Regions from separate parts of the Shewanella scandinavica genome, predicted to be linked through region 1. Evidence: predicted binding sites of a transcription regulator. Region 1 holds the regulator's gene; each other region holds the start of a gene.
The links. Region 1 encodes MetJ, which represses methionine synthesis genes. Its sites were predicted from a motif close to TAGACGTCTAGACGTCTA; they were not measured.
Positions count from the first base shown of each region.

Region 2: a site for MetJ is predicted at 777-794, ahead of msrA (peptide-methionine (S)-S-oxide reductase MsrA). Genes of this name have one in related genera too.
Region 3: a site for MetJ is predicted at 1,336-1,353, ahead of metH (methionine synthase). Genes of this name have one in related genera too.

Region 1 is NZ_JAUOES010000025.1:55,929-58,133, reverse strand. It holds gene metB (cystathionine gamma-synthase) at 1-430, opposite strand, end outside; gene metJ (met regulon transcriptional regulator MetJ) at 643-957, shown strand; gene Q4Q50_RS18200 (sulfite exporter TauE/SafE family protein) at 1,039-1,782, shown strand; gene nrfD (NrfD/PsrC family molybdoenzyme membrane anchor subunit) at 1,888-2,205, opposite strand, start outside.
Region 2 is NZ_JAUOES010000008.1:130,263-132,467, forward strand. It holds gene pgm (phosphoglucomutase (alpha-D-glucose-1,6-bisphosphate-dependent)) at 1-171, shown strand, start outside; gene msrA (peptide-methionine (S)-S-oxide reductase MsrA) at 285-764, opposite strand; gene astE (succinylglutamate desuccinylase) at 1,107-2,141, shown strand.
Region 3 is NZ_JAUOES010000007.1:124,301-126,505, reverse strand. It holds gene metH (methionine synthase) at 1-1,207, opposite strand, end outside; gene Q4Q50_RS08005 (histidine phosphatase family protein) at 1,552-2,205, shown strand, end outside.

The DNA of each region.
Region 1 (2,205 bases):
CGAGCCACACCATCTTAGGATTCTGCGCAATGGCGGCGGCTAACGCTTGGCTGTCGGTTTGGTCGACCACAATGAGCTTAAACTGGCCTTTCTTCGCCAAGTTGGTAAATAAACGGTAGGAACCACCATAGCAATCATGGGGCACAACTAATAGGTCATCGGGGCCGAGCAAAGTAGTCACTAAGGTGATGGCCGCCATGCCAGTGCACGTCACTATGCCAGTGGCACCCTTTTCTAATTGCGCTAATGCTTCACCTAAAATGCAGCGCGTTGGGTTGCCTGAACGACTGTAATCGAATTCGCGGGGATTTTTATGACCATCGAAGGCGTAATTAGTCGACAAATAAATCGGTGGCACAACTGCGCCATATTGAGTATCGCTTTCGATACCCTGACGCACTGCCAGTGTGGCTAATTGACGCTCTGCCATGGGTGGACTCCTAAATTCGATAGACTGATAGAGATGTCTGGACGTCTAAATGTACCTAAGCCCAACGTCATCGTCAATAGGCGTGAAGACGTTTAGACGTCTGAACATAAAGAAATCTGTTTGCAATCACAAAGAAATAGTAGCAATAATTTGACTGTTCTTTGTAAGGGTTTAAAATCTGCCCCGAATTTAGCGTTATAACAGGTGAGTCAATGACTGAATGGAATGGGGAATACATCAGCCCCTATGCTGAACATGGCAAGAAGAATGAACAAGTAAAAAAAATTACTGTGTCTATTCCGCTCAAAGTGCTTAAGGTCCTTACGGACGAACGAACTCGTCGTCAGGTCAATAATTTGCGTCACGCCACCAACAGCGAGCTGTTGTGTGAGGCATTTTTGCACGCCTACACTGGCCAGCCATTGCCTAACGATGAAGATCTGTCAAAAGATAGCCCAGACAGCATTCCCGCCGAAGCCAAGTTGCTGATGGACGAGATGGGGATCGAGTGGGAAGACATGGAATAGCGACTTGTCGCTGGCAAAGTTACATCACAGTGCTCATCAATAGGGATCGTTAACGATCCCTTTTTGTTTATATGGAATCCTATGTTTTCTATGATAGATCCACAGACTCTTGCCTTGGCCTCGCTGATTGTATTTCTTGGCGCCTTAACCCAGAGCCTGATTGGGTTTGGCCTAGCGGTTGTCGCCAGTCCTTTGCTGTATATCGTCGATCCGCAGCTCGTACCGGGTCCCGTTATTGCCATGGGATTTACCATCTCGCTACTGACCTTATTCCGGGAACGTGGTCATTTAGAATTCAATGGCTTGCAATATGCGCTCCTAGGTCGCGTGCCCGGTGGTTTTATCGGCGCGAGTCTGTTGCTGTTTGCGCCTCAGCCCATACTCGGGTTATCCATCGCCGCCATTGTAGCGGTCGCGGTTATCCTTAGCCTGTATAAATTCAGCCTACCCGTGAATAAGAAAACCCTCTTCGGCGCGGGTGTCGTCTCGGGGATTTTCGGTAATATTGCCGCTATTGGTGGTCCGCCGATGGCGATTCTATTGTCAGGCAAAGACGCTTCGCAGTTTCGCGCCGCCCTGTCGGCCTTCTTCATTTTTAGCTCCACCATAGCTATGGTCATTCTGGCGATCACTGGTTTATTAGAATTGAAGCACCTGTGGCTGTCGTTACTACTGTTACCTTCTGTGCTTTTAGGGTATTTAGTCGCCGGGCGATTGGTAGGCCGTGTCGATAAAGAGAAGACTAAAATGGCGACCTTAGTCCTGTGCAGTATCAGCGCCTTAGTGCTAACGGTGAAGTCGGTTATCGAACTCTTACCCCAATAAGCGTCCTGCTTGTACTGGCAAACCTTCTCAAAATTCAAACAATAAAAAAGCACTGACATTGTCAGTGCTTTTCTTTATCTATCAATATGTAAAGTCAACTTACACTCAGCTTAAATAGCTTTGCCCTGCATACACAATAAAGTGTCTTAGCGCGAGTACGCCGGTTAAGCTAGCGCAAGCCACCATAATCATTGCGCCCTTAGTGTGGCGAGTCGCGGCAGGTAACAACATGAACAGCAATGGAATACCAAAGCCAATCCCGACGACGCCAATCCAGAACACACTTGCCCATAGCCCTGAGGTTAACGACGCTAAAGCCGCAGCCGCTGCGCCGCCCTTGAAGTACAAGGCGCAGAACAACATGAACAGGAACAGGATTTCAATCGCCATCACAGGCAATTCTAACCCGTGCATCTTAGCCAA
Region 2 (2,205 bases), on a different contig from region 1:
GCGGCCATTGGTGGCATCAAAGTGACTACGGCGAATGGTTGGTTTGCCGCGCGTCCATCGGGCACGGAAGCGTTATTTAAGATCTACGGCGAGAGTTTTATCAGTGAGCAGCATTTAGCTGAAATCATCAAAGATGCGCAGGCATTAATTGATAAGGCGCTGAACGCTTAATGCAGCAGTAGGTTTATAAAGTATCAAAAAACAAACGCACTCAGTTTTGAGTGCGTTTTTGTTTGTGTCTAATGTCAGTTATGAGTATTAAACTCATGCTGATTTGACTGTATTTAGTACTCGATATGACAACTCGGTAAATTATTCTTATCAATGTAATTTTGGTGATATTCCTCTGCCACATGGAACTGCTGCAATGGCACTATTTCAGTCACGATATGGCGTAATCCCCAACGACCTGATCGGGCAAAAGCTAATTTTGAGGCTTCTGCTGCGGCTTTTTGTTCACTGTCATGGAAGAAAATCGTGCTGCGGTATTGAGTGCCTATATCTCCACCTTGCATGTTCAGGCTGGTTGGATTGTGGTTTTTCCAAAATACCTCGAGCAAGTCTTCATAACTGACCAAGGCAGGGTCAAATTCCACTTGTACCACTTCGGCGTGGCCCGTTTTGCCTTTTTTGACTTCTTCATAGGTGGTCGCGCTATTATTGCCGCCCATATAGCCGCAGGTGGCGTTCGATACGCCATTCACTTGTCTAAAAAAATACTCTACGCCCCAGAAACAGCCGGCACCAAAGGTTGCTAACGCCATAATTAAATCCAATAGAAGTCTAGATGGCTAAGAATTGTGATAAAACTCGCGCGCAAAAGCAAGCCTCTAGCAGGAATATTTATGCAGGACGATTTTTCGATAAGGTGATGGAAAATTTACACTCGCCGTAGCAAAGCGCCGCGTTGATCTTATTCCGTTCAAAACTGGGTCCTATGGCGATAAATGTCTGAGAACAGCATTAAAAACATGTGTTAGTATTGAAGCCGCTTTTTAAGGTGCGAGTCAGCCTAACCGCGTTGAGATGAATGCTTGAGTGGTTATGGCTATCTGCACTGATGCTATTGCGCCGTTACTGTTACACACCATTATAAGGAGAATTCTGTGTTACAAGCTCTGTTAGATTCAAAGGATTTTTTAGCGCTCACCTTAGCCCATCCTGAACAGTTCGATGGCGAGTTTTCATTTAGCTTAGGCGACCATACCCAAGTTGAAGTGTGGGATACTGGCGTTATCGTTTTTGAGCCCGCCCAGAATGAAGGAAAAGATGTTGTCCTTTCTTGCGGTGTTCACGGTAACGAGACCGCGCCCATTGAACTCTGCAATGGCTTAATTAAGCAGCTTTTACAGCAAAAGATCATCGCGAAACAGCGCACTTTATTCCTGATTGGTAATCCATTAGCGATTAATAACGGCACGCGGATTATCGATGAGAACATGAATCGTCTGTTTAGTGGTGAGCATTCCAATCCTCCGGGATTAGTCAATCCTGAGCGAGTGCGCGCCAAAAAACTCGAAGCCTATGTGGACCGTTTTTATACCGCGGTTGCCGATGGTCGTCAGCGCATTCATTATGATCTGCACACGGCGATGCGCGCCTCGAAGCATGAAAAGTTCGCTATCTATCCCTATCGTCCAGGGCGCGCCTTTAGCGGCGAGCAAATTATGTTTTTAGCCGCAAGCGGCGTCGATACAGTACTTTTCCACCACGAACCGACCACGACCTTCAGCTATTTTTCCTCTGAACGCTACGACGCCGATGCCTTTACCATTGAACTTGGCAAAGTCTATCCCATGGGGCAGAACGACATGACGCGTTTTATCGCCACCCATGAAATGTTCATGCGCTTGATCACCGCTAAGCCGTTGGAGCTGGATGCATTTGATGCCGATAAGGTTAACTTGTACCAAGTGTGCCGCGTCATCAATAAACATTTCGATGATTTTGAATTTACCTTCGCAACTGATGTCGAAAACTTCAGAGCTTTCCCGAAGGGCTTTGTTTTAGCGCTGGAAGGTGGGCAAGAAATTAAAGTGGAGCACGAGTTTGAGTCTGTCGTGTTCCCTAATGCCAAAGTGCCTATTGGCAATCGCACTGTGATTTGCCTGATCCCTGCAGTGAATGCGGACGTGCGTTAGGCTTGTAAAGCAATATATACATGCGTGGCAGGGATAACTTGTGGTTTGAGCTATGCCAATGGTT
Region 3 (2,205 bases), on a different contig from region 1:
CAACCTGCTCGCGGGCGACATCGAGCGCTTGCTCAAACTTGCCTTCTTTGATCAATTTTAAAAACTTAGCCGAGCCTGTGACGTTGGTGCGCTCTCCCACGTTAACGAACAGGGATTGGGCATCGATAGTCAGTGGTTCCAAACCTGCCAAGCGGCAAGCGACTGGAATGTCCGGCAAAATACGTGGATCGTGACGGCTCACTGCTTCGCGGATCACGCGGATATGTTCAGGCGTACTACCACAACAACCCCCGATAATATTGAGCATGCCTTCGCGCGCCCAATCTTCGATCACATTCGCCATGTCTTCTGGGGTTTCATCGTAACCGCCAAACTCGTTCGGCAGTCCCGCATTCGGATGCGCCGACACATAACACTCACTGATGCGGGATAATTCTTCCACATAGGGGCGTAATTCTTTTGGCCCAAGTGCACAGTTAAGACCGATAGATAAGGGCTTGATATGGCGCAGGGAATTGTAAAAAGCTTCGGTCGTTTGGCCAGTCAGTGTGCGGCCAGAGGCATCGGTAATGGTGCCCGAAATCATGATAGGTAAGCGGTCACTCGAATGCTGACCAAATAAGTCATCGAATACGGATTCAATCGCAAACAGCGCGGCCTTGGCGTTTAAGGTATCGAATATGGTCTCGACCATAATGATATCCGCGCCGCCTTCAATCAGTGCCTTAGTGGATTCTCGGTAAGCGCTGACTAACTCATCGAAGCTGACGTTACGATAGCCTGGGTCGTTCACATCAGGGCTAATCGAACACGTACGGTTAGTGGGGCCTAACACCCCGGCGACGTAGCGTGGAATGCCTGTGGCCGCAAACACTTCATCACAGGCTTCACGGGCGAGGCGCGCGCCGACTAAGTTAATTTCGGCGGACAGCGACTGCATGTCGTAGTCAGCCATGGCAATAGTCGTAGCATTAAAGGTGTTGGTTTCAATGATGTCTGCACCGGCGTTTAAGTAGTCGGTGTGAATTTGTTTGATGATGTGGGGTTGCGACAACACCAATAAATCGTTGTTGCCTTTGACGTCAGTGTGCCAATCTTTAAAGCGTTCGCCGCGATAGTCCTCTTCTTCCAGCTTGTAGCCTTGGATCATAGTGCCCATGGCACCGTCTAAGATCAGAATGCGCTCTGCAAGCTGTTTGCGAATGTCTGCTAATATCTGGCCGGCTTTAGTTGAGGGTATCGTCATAAATAATTACCTTAAATACAGCTAAGTTAAGTCCAAGCATCGACCCTTGTTATGCAAAGTGCATTTTATTCTGGTCTATCGACATTTGTTTTTGGATACTTGTTTTTTATAAAATGTTTTTGGACATTTAAACGTATAGACGTCCATAATACGCGACTTATGATTGTCAGGGCAAGGTCAAAATTGACTGACGACAATTGAGTCCTATCACCACTTTTCACCCAGTTTAACGGCTCTTTTTGTAGGACTAGTTGTAGGGCTAGGGCGTAATTGAGTATATAGGACGACGGGTCTAATGTGGGGCTTCAACAAAATTTGCCATGAGTGATAGACATAGGAATACGATGAAACAAGTTCGATTGTTATTGTTACGCCACGGTGAGTGCGAAGGCGGCGCCATTTTACGCGGCCGTGTGGATGTGCCTCTAAGCGAAAAGGGCTGGCAGCAAATGTCGGCAGCGGTTGAGTCACAGGCCAGCGTGTGTAGCGCGATTTATAGCTCGACCTCACGCCGCTGCGCCGAATTTGCCCAAGCCTTTGCCGCCGAGCTGCATTCGACGGCGGCGCTGGTATCTGAGTCAAGGCCATTGCAGGCGCAGCTTTTATCGGGTTTACAGGAAATTGATTTTGGCGATTGGGACGGTCGTCGGCTCGATGAACTGTATCAACAAGCGGGCGAACATTTAGCGGCCTATTGGCAAAACCCTTGGCAAACACCGCCGCCCAATGGGGAAACTATGGCCAGTTTCGAGTCGCGGGTGAATGGGACGATTGACCAGATACTCGCCGCCGAGTTTGAACGGTTGATTCTCGACTCAGATAACGCCGAGCAGGCAGTGGGCGCTAGTGTGGGTACGAGCGAACTGGCTGCCAAAGTATGGGTCGTGACCCACGGCGGAGTGATCCGTCACTTAATGGCGCGCGCCCTTGGGGTTGAACGGGCGGTGGGCTTTTACAGTCAACTCGATTTACCCGTGGCGGCCGTGGTGAGCATTAAT